3 regions of the Heyndrickxia sp. FSL K6-6286 genome follow, and region 1 is predicted to be linked to each of the others. Evidence: predicted binding sites of a transcription regulator. Region 1 holds the regulator's gene; each other region holds the start of a gene.
What was found. The regulator Rex, encoded in region 1, represses fermentation and respiration genes when NADH is low (regulators of the CRP and FNR family bind a similar motif). The targets are predictions, from matches to a motif close to TTGTGAAATATTTCACAA.

Region 1 (6,429 bases):
AGTAGCTGCACCAACTTTGATTACTGCTACACCACCAGCAAGCTTAGCAAGACGCTCTTGTAATTTTTCACGGTCAAATTCAGAAGTAGTTTCTTCTAATTGAACACGGATTTGATTTACACGAGCAGAGATGTTTGCAGAATCTCCAGATCCTTCAACAATTGTTGTGTTTTCTTTTGTAACAACAACTTTTGCTGCGCGTCCTAAAGAATCAATTGTTGCAGTTTTAAGATCAAGACCAAGATCTTCAGTAATTACTTCACCGCCAGTAAGAACAGCAATATCTTCTAGCATTGCTTTACGACGATCACCAAAGCCAGGAGCTTTAACTGCTACTGCATTGAATGTACCACGAAGTTTGTTTACTACTAATGTAGCAAGAGCTTCACCTTCAACATCTTCAGCAATCAATAATAATGGTTTACCTTGTTGAACAACTTGTTCTAGAACTGGTAAGATTTCTTGAATGCTTGTAATTTTTTTATCAGTGATTAAGATATATGGATTGTCAAGAACTGCTTCCATTTTATCTGAATCAGTTACCATGTATGGAGATGCATATCCACGATCGAATTGCATACCTTCTACAACATCTAATTCAGTGGTGAAGCCTTTTGATTCTTCAATTGTAATGACACCGTCATTTCCTACACGTTCCATTGCTTCTGCAATTAATTGTCCTACTTCATCATCTGCAGCAGAAATAGCAGCAACTTGTGCGATTGATTCTTTACCTTCGATTGGTTTAGAAATGGCTTGAAGTTCTTCAACCGCTGTTTGTACAGCTTTTTCGATACCTTTACGAATGCCGACAGGGTTTGCACCAGCTGTTACGTTCTTTAAGCCTTCACGAATCATTGCTTGAGCTAAAACAGTTGCAGTTGTTGTACCGTCACCAGCAACATCATTTGTTTTGCTAGCTACTTCAGATACAAGCTTCGCACCCATGTTTTCGAATGCATCTTCTAATTCGATTTCTTTTGCAATTGTTACACCATCATTTGTAATTAGTGGTGAACCGAATTTTTTCTCAAGTACCACGTTACGTCCTTTTGGTCCAAGTGTTACTTTTACAGCGTCTGCTAATTTATCAACTCCGCGAAGCATCGCACGGCGTGCATCTTCACTGAATTTAATTTCCTTTGCCATCTGAAATTACCTCCTTGATTCTTTCTTAAAAGTTTATGAAGTTCAATAAAGTCTTCAGACTTAAATTAGTTTTACTCGGTCAGGGCGCCTATCAATATGGGCGCCAAGGCTTTTCAATAAAGAAGTATTTATTTACGAAAATGGTTAATAACTATTGTACAATAGCTAAAATGTCTGTATCACGTAGAATTAAATATTCGTTACCTTGGTATTTCACTTCTGTACCAGCATATTTAGAGAAGATGATGCGATCGCCTTCAGATACTTCAAGAGCAACACGCTCACCGCTATCTAAAACACGTCCAGTACCTACAGCAACTACCTTACCTTCTTGCGGTTTTTCCTTTGCAGAATCAGGAAGAACGATACCGCTTGCAGTTTTTTCTTCTGTTTCTACTAGTTCAATTACGACGCGATCTCCAAGTGGTTTTAACAAGTGAAACAACCTCCTTAAAAATTTATGTAGATTTTTATGATTATTAGCACTCAACACTCATGAGTGCTAACACAATTATTATAATAATTAATTTAAAGCCTTTTTGCAAGTCTCAAGAGGAAGTTTTTTATAAATTTCTTTTTATTGAGAAATGTAAACAGTTAAGTTTATGTACTAATTTACTTTCTATTCATAGATTAAAAAGTTTTTTACATATAATAGAATAAAGGTCTTACATTTGAACGTATATATATTCAATAGTAGAATGATAATTATGATACTAGGACAGACCATGAAAGGATATATGAATGTGAAAAAAGAGTATGCATTTATCTTAATCGCTTATATTGTCATGCAATTATCTGGTTATATCTGTAACCCCATTGTATATGAGATTGGTGTAAACGGATTTCATGCTTCAAAAGCTTATATGATCAAAATGGCCCCAATCATTTGGATGGTATTCAGTTTTCTTGCCTGTCTTTTAGTTGTTTTACTCCTACTAAGAAAGTCAGAAAGAAAAGAGCGTTCTGAAAGAAAGGACCAGCTGTCTGCTGGGAAATCAGTCTTATGGGCAGTAGGTGGAATCTTTTTAGCCTTCTTTGCTCAAGCAATCGCCTCCATTATTGAACAGTTGATTGGAATTAAGGTTGGTTCTGAAAATACGCAAAGAATCGTTACGATTATAGAAAACTTTCCAATTGTTGTCCTAGTAAGTTCGATTATTGGTCCTATATTAGAAGAAATTGTATTTCGTAAGGTGATTTTTGGATCATTACATAAACGATTATCTTTTTTTCTATCGGCTCTAATTAGTTCCATTATTTTCGGACTTGCCCATATGGAATTGACTCATTTGCTTTTATATACTGCCATGGGATTTACTTTCGCGTTTCTTTACAAAATGACGAATCGGATCATCGTACCTATTACTGCTCATGTTATGATGAATACACTAGTTGTCATTGCACAAATTGCTAATCGTGAAGAAATACAAAAATTAATTGAGAATCAAAGTTTTATTGGAGGATTTTTCACATGAGACCATTATTATCCGGGGTAGTATATTGCCTTTTAGGCACTTTGTTCACTTTCTTTGCTATTCAGCAAGTGAATATAAATGGTTGGTCTTTTTTTGCGTATATGCTTATCTTTTTAGCAACCATTGATTATGGCTCTGGATTTCGACTAATCACCTTGCACTTTAAGCAAAAAAGCCAACAGAAAAAATAAAAAGTATACAGTTATGATTTTACAACAGTAATAAAAAAAGAGATGTTCATAAGTATCAAACTTATGAACATCTCTTTTTATTCAGATTCTCTTTCAAGTTCATATTGCAATTCAGCCGCTTTTGACTTACGGTAGCCGATTTTTGAGAGCCAGATACTAATCTCATATAAAATCATTAAAGGTATTGCTACAACAATTTGTGACATTACATCCGGTGGTGTAATAAAGGCAGCAAGAACGATTAATAAGAAGTAGGCATATTTTCGTACCTTAGCCAAAAACATCGGTGTAATAATACCTAAACGTGTTAAAAATAAAACAACAATTGGCAGTTCAAATAAAAGCCCAAAAGGTAGCGTAATCTGAAATAAGAACGAGAAATATTCATTTATACCGATAACTGGGTTTATATTCATTTGTGATGAAAGCTGCATCATAAATTTTAAGATAAGCGGAAATAAGATAAAATATGAAAAAGCTATTCCAGCTAAGAACAACAGCACCGCTGCGGGAATATAGCTTAATGTAACTTTTCGCTCCTTCTCATACAAACCAGGACTAATAAACGCCCATAACTGATAGAGAATGACAGGCAAAATAATCACCAGCGCCAAGTATAATGTCATCTCCATAAAAACTTTAAATGGATCAGTTAATCGGAAAGCATTCATCGTTATTTCTTTTGCTAAATCTGATTCCTGAAGATAGCGTATGAGTGGTTGTGATAGAAAAAAGCTCACTACTACAGCCAAGATAAAGAAAACGACTATAACAAACAGTCGTTTCCTTAACTCAGATATATGTTCAAAAATCGTCATGTCTTTTTGACTCATATAATTTCATCCTAACATTTACTTAGACTCTTTCCTTACTATCATTTCTGTTGTAATGAAAAGATGCCAAAACCTAGTATTAAGAAAACGAGATTTATTTTACTTGATCTTTACTTTCTGTTTTTGGCTTATCTTCTTCTTCATCTGCTAAGCCTTTTGTAGCGTTTTTAAATTCTTTTAATGTATCCCCTGCAGCTCTGCCTAATTGGGGTAATTTTTTCGGTCCGAAAACTAGTAAGGCTATAATGACAATGAGAATAATACTTCCAATTCCTGGTCCCATCAAGCCCACCTCCTCATAGTATCATCATAAAGCAATTCGTGACGAGAATCCATTATTAATTATAGTTAGTCTTGTGAATTTTCCGTGTCATTTGGATAGTGCTTTAAAAAGTAAACTAATGATTGCAATTCAACAGCTAGATCTATATGGTGCACCCGAATTGATGAAGGTACATTTAGTCTAGCCGGTGTAAAATTTAATATACCTTTTACATTGGATTTAGTTACTTCGTCAGTAACCCCTTGAGCAACCTCTGCTGGTATAGTAAGTATAACGACACTGATGTCTTCCTCGATCAAACGTGGTACAAGTTCATCTAAATGATAGACAGGTACTTGTCCTACTTTTTTACCCACCTTGTCAGGATCGACCTCAAATGCAATTTCTATTTTTGTATTATTATTCTTCATAAAGTTATAATTTAAAAAAGCAGTACCTAAATTACCCACGCCAATTAACGCTACTTTTGTTACTTCATCCTGATCTAATGTTTTCCTAAAAAACGACAATAAATAATTTACATTATAGCCATATCCTTTTTTTCCAAGAGCCCCAAAATAGGAAAAATCTCTGCGGATAGTTGCGGAATCTACTTTTACCGCTTCACTTAATTCTGCAGATGATACACGCTGTTTACCGGATGAATGTAAATTTTTCAGAAATCGATAATAAAGTGGCAATCTTTTTGCCGTTGCTTGAGGTATCTTTATTTGCTCTTCATTCATACGCACTCCCCCATAAGTCTCTAGTACATAAGCGAAAAGGAAATATCATGTAAATTTACCGTTCACTTGCTCAGTGTTTCACCTATTCCTTTGAAAATCAGCGCTTGATACACCACCAGTTTTCTCTACTAAAAATGTTGGTCCAATGACAATTCCTTTGTCTACCGCCTTACACATATCATATACCGTTAGAGCTGATACGGATGCTGCTGTCAAAGCTTCCATCTCAACACCGGTATTTCCTTTTGTCTTAACAGTGGCATTGATCTTTAGGATATATTGAAGTTCATTTTTCTGTTCCCAAGCGAACTCAATGTTTACCCCATTTATTAGTATCGGATGGCACATTGGAATTATATCCGATGTTTTTTTTGCAGCCATAATTCCAGCTACCTGAGCAACCGCTAAAACATCACCTTTTTTCATTTTATTATCATGAATTAAATGATATAATTCATGGCTTAATTCTACACTCGATGTAGCAAAAGCGGTTCGAATAGTTTCAGGCTTAGCACTTACATCAACCATCTTCGCTCGACCTTGTTCATTAAAATGTGTAAGCTTGGACATTTTCAAACACCTCTCTCTTCATCATACACTATTTTATAGGTATTGTCCTTCATCTAATTAATGTGTTTCATTGCCGAAACACTCGTCAATAAGTTAAACTACCTATATAGATGAGGTGAAAAAACTATGATTTTATTACAAGTTCAACAACTAACAAAACATTTTGGTGCTGAACTTATTTTATCGAATATAAAGCTAGAAATTCAAACGAGAGATCGTATTGCTCTAGTTGGACGAAACGGTGCGGGTAAGTCCACCTTATTAAAAATTATTTCTGGTCAACTATCTCTTGATTCTGGAGAGATCATGAAACCAAAAGATGTCTCAATCGGATATCTTGCTCAAAATACAGGTTTGGAATCATCATTATCAATATGGGATGAAATGTTAACTGTTTTTAAAGATTTGCAAAAAATGGAGACACAATTAAGAGAACTGGAGCAAAAAATCGCTGATCCTACCTACTATGAAAACCCTGATCTCCATCAAAAAATTCTATCTGAATATGATCGTTTACAGGTTAAATTTAAAGATTCTGGTGGTTATCAATACGAAGCAGATATTCGTTCTGTGCTTCATGGCTTACGCTTTGATACTTTTGACTATTCGACAATGATTGAAACACTAAGTGGTGGTCAAAAAACTCGCCTAGCACTTGCCAAGCTACTTTTAACGAAACCTGATGTATTGATTTTGGACGAGCCTACAAACCACTTGGATATTGACACACTCTCTTGGTTAGAACAGTATCTACAAGGATATGATGGTGCAATTCTAATTGTTTCTCATGATCGTTATTTCTTAGATAAAGTAGTTAATCAAGTCTATGAACTCTCACGCCATTCTATACAAAAATTTCACGGTAATTACAGTCAATACTTAGTTCAAAAAGCAGAACAGTATGAGCGTGATTTCAAACAATATGAAAAACAACAAGAAGAAGTTGCGAAACTTCAAGATTTTATACAACGAAATCTAGCAAGAGCATCTACAACTAAAAGAGCTCAAAGTAGAAGAAAACAGCTTGAAAAGATGACAATAATGGATAAACCTCTCGGTGATGAAAAATCAGCTAATTTCACATTTGACATCGAACGACAAAGTGGAAATGAGGTATTAAACCTGGTAAACGGTGCAATTGGTTATGAAGACAACATTATCGCTAAAGGGATCCAGCTTGCAATCAAAAAAGGCGATAGT
Region 2 (6,429 bases), 2.6 Mb from region 1:
TTTCACCCGCTGTATTTTGAACAGGGCTAATTGTCAACCATTCTAAATATATTTCACCATTTTTTCTTTTATTCCAAATCTCCCCTTTCCAATAACCATTTGTTTTAATAGATACCCACATCTTTTCATAAAATTTTTTATCATGTTTTCCTGATTGAATAATTTTTGGTGTTTTTCCTATAACCTCACCCATCGTATATCCTGTTACCATAGTAAAGGCAGGATTTACTCTTGTGATAGTCCCCTGTAAATCTGTTACCATTACTCCTTCAATGGTATGATCAACAATATTTTGTGATAATTCAAGCTTTTCTTGATGATACATCCAAACGACAATTATAAGACAAGCAAGGGCGACTTGTGACAGCGCCATAAATCCAATTGAATAATTTCCAGTCATATTAAATAAGAAAGAAAGAATTAATGGTGGAAAGAAACCACCTAACCCCCCCATTGCGGAAACGACACCATTGACAATCCCCGCTTGTTCAGAAAAATAAAGAGGAACGAGTTTGAAGATGGTACCATTTCCTATCCCTGCTCCAATGGCTATCACTATACACCCAATAGAATACAGTGTTAGTGTAGGTGTAAAGGCTAATAATAACCCTGCTACAGTTAATCCCGCAAATACACATATTAATATTTTAAAGGAATTAAATTTATCTCCTAACCATCCTCCTACTGGCCTTAAAAATGTTGCAATCGCAATAAAGCCAGCAGTTCTAAATCCAGCATCTACCTTATCTAATCCGAAATGCCCTACTAAAAAGTTCGGTAAATAAATCGTGAATGCTACAAAAGATCCAAAAGTTAAAAAGTAAAACAAACTTAAAAACCAAAGCTTTTGATTGTCATATACTTTTCTAAACTGTTCACTGAAAGATACTTTCATTCTTTTTTCTTTTTTATCCCCAAAGATAAAATTAAGTACGGCAAATAATAGAAGTAAAATAATGTACAATTGAACGGTAGTTTGCCAACCAAATTTAATAGCAAGTACTGGTGCTAAAAATGTAGTAATTGCTGTTCCAATATTTCCCGCTCCATATATTCCATTAACAAATCCGTGTCTTTCCTTGGGGAAATATTTAGGCAATGATGTAACTCCAACCGAAAACACAGCTCCACCAATCCCAATAAATAATCCTCCAATAATTAAATCTAAAAAACTATTTGCATAGCTTATATAAACGGCTGGTATGATAAGAAGAATAAAGCTTGTAGTAAATAATGCTCGTGAACCAAAACGATTTGTCCAAAATCCAATGGGAATTCTTAATAATGATCCTAAAATAACTGGAACTGCCGTTACAAGGGCAATCTGGTTATCTGTTAAAGCAATATCCATTTTAATAAACGACATTAAAGAAGATAAGATAACCCATATCATAAAGCCCATAATTAAACTCAATGTCTGAAGTGGTAATTGTTTTTTTCCGGAATGCATAAAGAGTACCCCTTTCAATAATTTTTTCCATTACATGTATTCATCATAAAAAATTGAAATCTATTAAGATGTGATGTTTTTCACATAAAGATTATTTTTTATATATTTTGTATTTTTTATGTACAGCTGATATTTAATTCAATTTTTAAATTATTAACTATAATAAAAAAATACTTTTTTCAAAATTTATCCTTGATTAGACCTATACTTTTTTATGCTTAAAGAGTAAGTTATAGGTAACACAACACAATTTTAAAAGGGTGATACGGTTGAAAATAGAACAAAAACCAATTAAACCTACACATTCCATTAAAATAAATGAATTAATCAAGTTTTCGGAAAAAACGATAAAAATAACGAAGGGAAATTATTTATTTCAAGAAGGAATGACAGCAGAAGGTCTCTATATCATCATCTCCGGAAAGGTTCAAATAAGTAAGATTACTTCAGACGGGCAAGAATTAACCTTTAGAATATGTAGTCAGGATGATATTGTAGGTGAAGCGATTCTTTTTTCTTATTCTTCAAGATACCTATTAACTGCTAAGGTGATTGAGGATGGCGAAGTAGCTCTCATCAGAAAAGATATATTAGAGGATGAACTGTTTAAAAATAGCTCACTTGCCTTTGAATTTATGAAATGGATGAGTGATCAATATCGGAAAACACAGACAAAATTTCGAGATCTTATTCTTCATGGTAAAAAAGGCGCTTTGTTTTCTACTTTAATTCGAATGACAAACAGTTATGGCGTACAACAGCGGAATGGGATTCTCATTGATTTACCCATTACAAATCAGGAACTGGCAAACTTCTGTGGTACCTCTCGGGAAAGTGTCAATCGTGCATTAAGCGAATTAAAAAAAGACGGGATCCTATCAACGAATAAAGGAAAAATCACTATTCATAATTTACAGTATTTAAAAGATGAAATTTGTTGTGAAGACTGTCCTGCAATCTATTGCAATATTGAATAATCATTAGGTGTTAAAGCATGAATTTCATGCTTTTTTTTATTGAAATTGTATATGTCTTTTTCGTGAAGTGTGATTAACTTCACAACTTCATCTCATTTCAATGTTTATAGTGTATGTATCAATACATTATTTCACATAAGGAGTGAAGCAAATGTCACGAAAAAGATCACCATTAACTAATCGGTTACGCTACTTTTCTCCCACCGAAAAACTGAATGATAACCATAGTGAAGTTCGCGAAGGAAATCGTGAATGGGAAGATGTTTATAGGAGAAGATGGCAATATGACAAGGTCATTAGATCCACTCACGGTGTGAACTGTACTGGCTCATGTAGCTGGAACATTTTTGTTAAAGATGGAATCGTTACATGGGAAGGTCAAAATTTAAATTACCCTACTACAGGACCAGACATGCCTGACTTTGAACCACGAGGTTGTCCACGTGGTGCCAGCTTCTCATGGTATATATATAGCCCATTACGAGTGAAATACCCTTACATCAGAGGAGTCTTATTACTCATGTGGCGTGAAGCGCTTCAAGCACATTCCAACCCTCTTGAAGCATGGAAAAGTATCATTGAAGATGAAGAAAAAGCGAAGCAATATAAAGAAGCAAGAGGAAAAGGTGGATTTATGCGAGCAGACTGGGAAGAAGCATCCATGCTAGTTGCTGCCTCCCTTCTCTATACGGTTTTAAAATATGGACCTGACCGCAATATTGGCTTCTCTCCAATTCCAGCAATGTCTATGCTTAGTTATGCTGGAGGATCAAGGTTCATGCATCTGATGGGTGCACCTATGTTAAGCTTTTATGATTGGTATGCAGATTTACCGCCTGCATCCCCACAAATTTGGGGTGATCAAACGGATGTACCAGAAAGCAGTGATTGGTATAATTCAAGCTACATTATTACATGGGGATCAAATATTCCTTTAACTCGCACACCTGATGCTCATTTTCTAGCGGAAGCACGGTACCGTGGGGCGAAAGTAATTTCTTTGAGTCCAGACTATGCTGAATCAACCAAATTTGCGGATGATTGGTTAAGTGTGAAACAAGGTACCGATGGTGCAATTGCTATGGCAATGGGTCATGTCATCTTGAATGAATTCTATGTGCAAAATCAAGTAAATTATTTCTCTAATTATGTGAAGAAATACACAGACTTTCCTTTTCTTGTTACATTAAAGAAACAAGATGAAGGATTTATTGCCGACCGATTTTTAAATGCCAACGATATTGGTAGATCCACTAAAAATGGTGAATGGAAGCCTGTTCTCATGAATGACAGGTCACAAAAAATTGCTGTTCCAAATGGCACAATGGGTTCTCGCTGGGAAAACAACAGAAAATGGAATTTGCACCTACAGGATGAGGACTCCAATGAAGTGATCGATCCTAGACTTTCATTACTTGGAATAGAAGAAAAATGTGTAAAGCTATTTATCCCTTACTTTGGTGAAGGTGACACAAATGTTTTGGAGCGCGTCGTCCCTATTCAAACGATAAAGCATGACGGAGAAACCATTTATTACACCACTGTCTATGATTTAATGCTGGCAAACTATGGAATCGACAGAGGAATCGGTGGCATAGTTGCAAAAAGTTACGATGATGATGTGCCCTTTACTCCAAAATGGCAAGAGAAGATTACTGGTGTGAAAAGTGAGCAAATCATTAAGATTGCCCGTGAGTTTGCCCAAAATGCCATCGATACGAATGGAAGATCAATGATCATTGTCGGCGCTGGAATAAACCATTGGTTTCATTCTGATACTATTTATCGAGCTGTTCTGAATCTCGTTCTTCTCGTTGGAGCAGAAGGCGTTAACGGTGGAGGTTGGGCCCATTATGTAGGTCAAGAAAAATTACGTCCTGTTGAAGGCTGGCAAACTATTGCAATGGCACGTGATTGGCAAGGACCACCTAGATTACAGAATGGTACTTCCTTCTTTTACTTTGCAACCGATCAGTGGCGCTATGAAGATATACCAGTTTCAACCCAAGTATCACCTGTATATGGGAAGCCTAGATATGAGCATAACGCTGATTATAATGTAATGGCAGCAAGACTAGGCTGGCTCCCTTCGTATCCAACCTTCAATGCAAACAGTTTGGAACTATATAAACAAGCAAAAAATGCAGGGAATCATACAGGATCTGAAATTGCACAATATATCGCCAAACAATTAAAGCATCGAAAATTACAATTTTCTATTGAAGATCCAGATAATGAAGTGAATTTTCCCCGCAATTTAATTGTATGGCGTGCCAATTTAATTTCAAGTTCCGGAAAAGGACATGAATATTTTTTAAAGCACTTATTAGGTGCAACAAATGGTCTATTAAATGATGATTCAGATAGTATTAGGCCAGAAGAAATCCATTGGCGCGATCAAGCACCGGAAGGAAAACTAGACTTGCTGATTAATTTAGATTTTCGAATGGCTGGAACTGCACTTTATTCTGATGTAGTCCTGCCGGCTTCAACATGGTATGAAAAACATGATTTGAGCAGTACAGACATGCATCCCTTCGTTCATCCGTTTAATCCGGCAATCTCCTCACCTTGGGAGGCAAAATCTGATTGGGATATTTTTAATAGACTTGCAATGGCAGTTTCTAAGCTTGCTAAAGATATTGATTTAGAACCTATTAATGATATCGTTGCTACTCCATTGCAGCACGATACTCAACAAGAACTAGCACAGCCATTAGGAAAAATAAAAGATTGGTCAAAGGATGAATGCGAACCAATACCAGGCAAAACGATGCCACAAATTCATGTGGTTGAACGAGATTTTCGTCTCATCCATGAAAAAATGAAAGCTCTTGGCCCAAATGTTAAAAATCAACCAATGGGTACAAAAGGAATTTCCTGGTCTGTTGAAGATGTATACGAAAAGTTAAAAAAAGTTAATGGATCCATTAAGGATGGCATTGGAGATGGATGTCCAGATATTAGCAATGCTTTTAAAGCTTCTGAAGCTGTTCTCATGCTCTCCTCTACCACAAACGGAAAGCTTGCAGTGAGAGCATGGGAATCTTTAGAAAAGCAAACGGATTTACATTTACGTGATTTAGCAGAAGAGCGTGAGGAAGAATGCTTTAATTTTGAACAAATTACAGCTCAACCGAAAACCGTCATCACCTCCCCCGCTTTTAGCGGATCTGAAAAAGGTGGCAGACGTTACTCACCATTTACGACTAATATTGAAAGATTGATTCCTTTTAGGACGATTACGGGTAGACAATCCTTCTATATTGACCATGAAATGATGAGCGAATTCGGAGAAAACCTAGCTACGTTTAAACCAATTTTGCAACATCAACCATTTACAGATAGACGTCCATCAGTTAAAGGAAAAGAAATTACATTAAATTATTTAACACCACATAATAAATGGTCTGTTCATAGTATGTACTTCGATTCCCAACCGATGTTAACTCTCTTCCGTGGTGGACCTACTGTTTGGATGAATAAGGATGATGCAGAAGATGCGGAAATTGGAGATAACGATTGGATCGAATGCTTTAATCGAAATGGAGTAGTTGTTGCACGTGCCGTTGTCTCACATCGTATTCCACGAGGGATGGCCTTTATGCATCATGCACAGGATCGGCATATTAATGTTCCTGGTACAAAGCTAACCCAAAATCGAGGTGGTACACATAATAGCCCTACGAAAATTCATGTTAAACCTACACATATGATTGGCGGGTATGCTCAACTAAGTTATGGATTTAATTACTATGGACCAACTGGTAACCAAAGGGATTTAAATGTAGTTATTCGCAAGTTAGAGGAGGTTGATTGGCTTGAAGATTAAAGCTCAAATCGGAATGGTCATGAATTTAGATAAATGTATTGGTTGCCATACTTGTAGTGTAACATGTAAAAACACCTGGACAAACCGTCCAGGTGCAGAATACATGTATTTCAATAACGTAGAAACAAAGCCGGGTATTGGCTATCCCAAAAAGTGGGAAGATCAGGAAA
Region 3 (6,429 bases), 1.1 Mb from region 1:
ATGTGCATGAACATGAATAGCTGCATTCCAGCTTGTAGGAAGGCGAGAATACCGATAATGCTCATAATCGTTGATTTAGGAAGATTAGTATGCAATGCAACAATCATTGCCGCAATCGTCATGACTAATGATAAAAAGAAGCCAACAATATGTCCAATTGGATATTTTGAATGATGTTGTCCCATTACTTAATCAGCCCTCCTAAATAAACAAATGTAAAGATAAAGATCCAAACAACGTCAAGGAAATGCCAGTAAAGACTGATAATGAAAAATTTCCTTGAAGTTACAGGTGTTAATCCTCTTTTTACTAGTTGATAAATGAGAAGAATTCCCCAAAGAATCCCCATTGATACGTGCAGACCATGGGTACCTAGTAAAACAAAGAACCCTGATAGAAATCCACTTGTTTGTAATGTTGCTCCTTCGTGGACATAATCAATAAACTCATGAAGTTCAAAATAAATGAACCCTGCTCCCAAAAGAAGTGTCACAATAAACCAAAGGAGTAGTCCCTTTTTATTATTATTTCGCATTGAAAAAATAGCGAGACCACATGTGAAACTACTTACTAAAAGGAGAATTGTTTCGGTCATTACATCTTTGATCTTAAATAATTCTAATTGATCAGGACCACCTGCAGTAGCCCCTGAAAGAACAAAATAAGTAGCGAAGAGAGTCGCAAATAATGCGATCTCTGCACCTAAGAAAATCCAAAAACCAAATATATTTAATCTGCTTTGTTCAGTTTGATATTCTAACGGCAAAGACGTGTCTAAATGTTCACTACTCATCATTTTTCACCCCTTGCTGCAAGTTCAGTACTTAAAATTTCATCAACTTCAACATGGTATCCTTCATCACGATCTAGGGAGCGCCATGCTAAACAGCCTAAAATAATGATTAATCCGATAATGGCCATCCACCACCAAGAGAAGACGAGACCAAAACCACCAATACCGAAGCCTACAGCCGAAATAAATGGCATAGCGGTGTTACTAGGCATGTGGATCGGTTTAACTTCCTCTTTCTTATAAAGAGGTGTTTTGTTTTGTTTCATATCCCAATAAGCATCAATATCTTTCACTTCTGGTGCCACTGCAAAATTATAATGTGGGACTGGAGTTGGTGTTGCCCATTCTAATGTACGACCATCCCATGGATCACCTGTTACATCACGTTCACCATGTTTAAGGCTGTAAATGATATTCCATACAAGTACTAGGAATCCGATACCCATTAATACACCACCGATGGTAGAAACAACGTTTAAGCCTGTCCAACCAAGACCATCTTGATATGTGTACATACGACGTGTCATACCTTTTAAACCTAGTACAAATTGTGGTAAGAAACATACGTTAAATCCAACCATCCAGAACCAGAATGTAATTTTTCCAAGTTTTTCGTTTAACATATGACCAAACATTTTTGGATACCAATAATGTAATCCAGCAAAACATGCGAAGGCTACACCTGGAATTAATGTGTAATGGAAGTGAGCTATTAAGAAATAACTATTATGATATTGATAATCTGCTGCCGCCATTGCAAGCATAACTCCGGTTACCCCACCGATTAAAAAGTTCGGAATGAAGGCAAGTGACCAAAGCATTGCTGATGTTAATTTAAGTTTTCCTTTATACATTGTAAAGAGCCAGTTAAATAATTTTACACCTGTTGGTATCGCAATGAGCATCGTTGAAATAGAGAAGAACGAGTTCACTACTGCGGTATTCCCCATTGTAAAGAAATGGTGAACCCATGTGAAATAACTAAATAATGCAATTGCTAACATTGAAAAGACCATTGATTTATAACCAAATAATCGTTTCTTCGCAAATGTACTTATAATCTCTGAGTAAATACCTAGGGACGGTAATAGAACGATATATACTTCAGGATGTCCCCATATCCAGAATAAGTTACTCCATAACATCGGCATACCGCCAGATGCCATCGTAAAGAAGTGTGAACCAAATAATCGGTCAAATGTCATTAAACCTAATGCAACAGTCAATACTGGGAATGCAAAGATAATAATGACACACATGATTAATACAGACCAAACAAACATTGGCATTTTCATTAGTGACATTCCTTTAGTTCTCATCTTAAGAATGGTCACTAAGAAGTTGATACCGGTAATTAATGTACCAATACCAGCAATCTGCAAGGCTACTGCGTAATAGTTATTACCTACTTCAGGACTAAACTCTGTTCCCGCTAATGGGAAGTAAGAAGTCCATCCAGCTGTAGGAGATCCTCCAATAATGAAAGAAATATTAAATAATGCACAACCTGCTGCAAACGTCCAGAAACTGAATGCATTAAGCATTGGATACGCAACATCACGTGCGCCCAGTTGAAGAGGAACCGCAATATTAATGAGTCCCATTAAAAATGGCATCGCCATAAATAAAATCATTATTGTACCATGAGTCGTAAAGATCCCATCGTAGTGATTAGCGTCAAGTAATTTTAAATTCGGTGCGGTAAGCTGTGCCCTCATCATTAAGGCATCGACACCGCCGCGGAATAGCATTAATACCGCAACTAGAACATACATTACACCGATTTTTTTATGATCAACGGTAGTTAGCCAGTTTGTCCAAAGCCATTTCCATTTTTTAAAATAGGTTAGATAAAAAATGATACCGATCATTGCTAGGGCTATACCAGCTTCGGTCACATATATAATCGGTTCACCTGTGACGAAAAATTCATCTAGCTTCATATATTTTCTCCTCCAATCTTCTTAATGTTGATGTTCTGACATGTCCATACCATCCATATCCATGTCCATGTCTTTCATATCATGTTCTTGATTGGTTTCTTTTTTCTCCATCATTCCGTGCTGATGTGGTGTTTTCACCCATGGCAAATGTGTACCTGTATACGTCATACGACCTACGACACCAGGTTTTAGAATTTTATTGTAATCAGCCTTTGTTAAAGCTGGAGCACTATTTTTCACATCTTTTACCCATTGATCAAAGTCCTTTTGTGTCTGTGATAGAACTTCAAAGTCCATATGGGCAAAGCCTTCACCATTAAAGTTGGCATTTCTTCCTAGGTAAGAACCTGGTTTATCAGCTAAAAGGATTAATTCCATTGAGTGATTTGGCATCGTATATTTTTGACCACCTAACTCAGGCACCCAAAATGAAGCCATTGTTCCTGCTGATGTTAATTGAAACTTAACAGGAGTATCCTCAGGAATATTTACATAGTTGACTGTTTCAATTCCTTGTTCTGGATAACTAAATATCCATTTCCAATCTGCTGAAGTCACATTGATGACGATCGGCTTCTTGTCTTCATACCCCTTTGGGATATCTTCTAATTGATAGTTTGCTTTAACAGTTGGAATAGCTACAGCAATAATAATGACAATTGGTATAGCAGTCCAAATGATTTCAAGCCACGTATTCCCGTGTTGATCTGGTGGCATATAATCTGCTGCTAAGCGTTTTTCCCGATATTTATAAACCATAAAAATAAATAGTCCTAAAACAACAACTAGAATAATCATCATTAACCAGAAAGAGTAAACAATTAAATCATATTGTTTTTGTGCAACTGGTCCTTGTGGATTTAAAACTGCAATTTTACTAGTATCACATCCACTTAATAGAAAAATAGATGATAGTAGAACCAAAGACACTATTTTCCATGGTAGTTTTTTTGCTCTCATTCGTTTCCTCTCCTTCCAATTCAAGAAATATGTATAATATTTCACAAAGTAAAATAAGAAAATGACATATTCGTCACTTGATCGAATATCTATACTCAAAAATGGTACTCGAATAGTGTACTGCAATTTATAAGATTTTAAAATTGTTTTGTTCACTAATTCACAAACTAGACAATATTTATTCATAAATAATACAAAAAATATTCTCCTATAGTATATTGACATTTTTTACGTCCCAAAATACTGGAAATAGTGGTTAAAACATGGAATTGTTAGTTTACTAAAAAAATAGTTACACTCAGTTTTTTTCACATAATCGAATGTAATTTGTATTCAAAGATTGAAAGATATAAAAAAGACCCAAAAAGATATAGAGTCTTTTTAGGGCTATCATGAAAGAAATCTTTATATCGTTTTAATCATTTTCTTCTGAAAAATAGTACGAAACGCCATCTAATTCTAATAATCCTTTAATGGGATATTTAAGACATTTACTAAATACTTATTTTACTAAAACCCGTTATCGACTAACCATTTCATAAGACTTTCTTCTCTTTTCTTACTATTCTCATGCTGGACATTGTATTTAAGCATTTTCTTCTGTGCCACAATATTGCCATCCATCATAAATAACACTCTTTCCGTTTTAGCTGCGACCTTTACATCATGGGTAACGATCAGGATGGTTGTCCCTTTTTTATTAATATCCGCAAGTATGGTCATGATTTCTGCTGTTGATTTGGAATCTAATGCTCCGGTCGGTTCATCGCCAAATAGGATGTCCGGATCATTGATTAATGCTCTGCAAATTGCGACTCTCTGGAGTTGCCCTCCAGATGCCTGGATAATCGTATTATTAGCAATCCTATCAATTCCTGTCATTTCCATTAACATTTTTGCTTTTCGATATGTTGCCTTTTTATCCGCATCTTTTGATACAAGAGCAGGGAACATAACATTATCTATCAGTGACAAATTTTTTAATAGATGAATATCTTGAAAAATAAACCCCATATGATTTAATCGAACCCGTGCTAGTTCCTCTTCTTTTAGTCTAGCAATATCACGATTTTTAAATTTCACACTTCCGGAAGTAATTCTATCCATCCCACTTATATTATAAAGCAGTGTTGATTTTCCGCTCCCAGATGGCCCCATAACCGATACAAATTCACCTTCATCTATCTTTAAGCTTATATCCTTTAAAATATGAAGCCGATTCCCCTTGCCTAATTCAACCTTTTTATTCATTTTTCCTGCTTCCAATATTGCACTCATCTTTATTCCTCCCACCCGAACTTTTCATTCAATAGGTATATATCGTGTTCCGCTCCCTGATTTCATTGGATACCTTGACAGGCAAGAACCCTTTATCCTATTTCTATCTTCTTAAAATTACAGACAAATCTTCTTTTATAGCTATCCTGCAGGACATGTAAATAGTCATTCCAACTATTGCAATCAGTGCCAGCGGACATAGCAACCAAGTCTGCCAGACAATATTAACCAATTCAATTTTTGCAGCACCCATAGAGGACATCGCCATGTTTACTAATAGCTCTCCTAAATAGTTTGAGGCAATAACCCCAAAGATGATTCCCAATACTAGCACCAACATGGTTCCTGCCATATATTGCTGACAAATATGTTTGGAAGTTAGCCCAACACATCGCATAATGGCAATCTGAGACATGTCCTTAGACAATAACATCCGCAGAAATAACGAGGTAATTAATACACTAATGATGACTGCAATAATGATTGCACCTACTACAATCGTACTCATTTGATCTATGATATTTCCAAGAGTTTGCTGTGTATATTCCTTGATATCATTCACTTGCGCAGAATCATACGTATTCTGGTAGTATGCCATCTTACTAGGTATATCAACGCCTTCGATTAGATCAATGCTTACGATATACCATAGAACGGCATCTTTATTTATACCGAAACTGGTATCCGCTTTTGCTGTTTTTCCTCCATTTGTAATATCTTGATAAATACCAGTTACTATTAAATTTTTTTCAGTCCCTCCAGCTTTTACTGTTACCTGGTCTCCTATTTTCTTATTTAATTCGTCTTTTGATGCATTTGCATAGGAAAGGGAGATCTCTCCTTCACTTTCAGGTGCTCTTCCTTCCAGATATTTTAATGGAAATACGGAAAAATCCCCTGTTTCAATATTAATATAATCCCAAGAGCCTTCTGCATTTTTAATCTGGTAGGAGCTAGTAATATACGCTGCATATTTTTCAATGTCAGAATCATTCTTCAGCTCTTCCTGCAACTGTTTAAAATCCGCTGTAATACGGTCTGTCCTTCGAAGATCGATTCTCATATCAGATTTTCCGATTCCCATATAGGTAGAAAACGTTGGAGAGTTCATAGTGTTATACATAGTTAAAGGAAGAATTACTATAAATGTACAAACAATAAATATGAATAACAGTAAACGGTATATTTTGAATCGCTTCCATACATCCCTCATTCCCATGTAAATGTTAGTACTTAGAACATTATTCTTAAGTAATGAAAACCGGTATTTTCGATTCTTTCCACGCTCCATAATATCGGAACGTATTGCTTCCACCGCAGAAATTTTATCCATTCTTTTCAGTACCTTTTTGCAGTACATCACAATCATGAAATAGACGAATATTGGAGCGATAAGAGATAGTACATATTTTAAATTTCCTGATAAATCCGAGGACAAATACAGTTTCATATTAC

Region 2: the regulator Rex is predicted to act here: its motif matches at 2,495-2,512, upstream of MHI39_RS11580 (nitrate reductase subunit alpha).
Region 3: the regulator Rex is predicted to act here: its motif matches at 3,726-3,743, upstream of qoxA (cytochrome aa3 quinol oxidase subunit II).

The regions. Positions count from the first base shown of each region.
Region 1 covers NZ_CP152029.1:4,884,795-4,891,223, forward strand. The annotation lists gene groL (chaperonin GroEL) at 1-1,149, opposite strand, end outside; gene groES (co-chaperone GroES) at 1,301-1,585, opposite strand; gene MHI39_RS24485 (CPBP family intramembrane glutamic endopeptidase) at 1,896-2,627, shown strand; gene MHI39_RS24490 (YdiK family protein) at 2,624-2,818, shown strand; gene tatC (twin-arginine translocase subunit TatC) at 2,896-3,651, opposite strand; gene tatA (twin-arginine translocase TatA/TatE family subunit) at 3,746-3,934, opposite strand; gene MHI39_RS24505 (redox-sensing transcriptional repressor Rex) at 4,000-4,659, opposite strand; gene moaC (cyclic pyranopterin monophosphate synthase MoaC) at 4,738-5,229, opposite strand; gene MHI39_RS24515 (ABC-F family ATP-binding cassette domain-containing protein) at 5,356-6,429, shown strand, end outside.
Region 2 covers NZ_CP152029.1:2,294,540-2,300,968, reverse strand. The annotation lists gene MHI39_RS11590 (nitrate/nitrite transporter) at 1-1,450, opposite strand, end outside; gene MHI39_RS11585 (Crp/Fnr family transcriptional regulator) at 1,741-2,427, shown strand; gene MHI39_RS11580 (nitrate reductase subunit alpha) at 2,579-6,259, shown strand; gene narH (nitrate reductase subunit beta) at 6,249-6,429, shown strand, end outside.
Region 3 covers NZ_CP152029.1:3,766,272-3,772,700, forward strand. The annotation lists gene qoxD (cytochrome aa3 quinol oxidase subunit IV) at 1-185, opposite strand, end outside; gene qoxC (cytochrome aa3 quinol oxidase subunit III) at 185-793, opposite strand; gene qoxB (cytochrome aa3 quinol oxidase subunit I) at 793-2,736, opposite strand; gene qoxA (cytochrome aa3 quinol oxidase subunit II) at 2,758-3,696, opposite strand; gene MHI39_RS19030 (ABC transporter ATP-binding protein) at 4,207-4,974, opposite strand; gene MHI39_RS19035 (ABC transporter permease) at 5,078-6,429, opposite strand, start outside.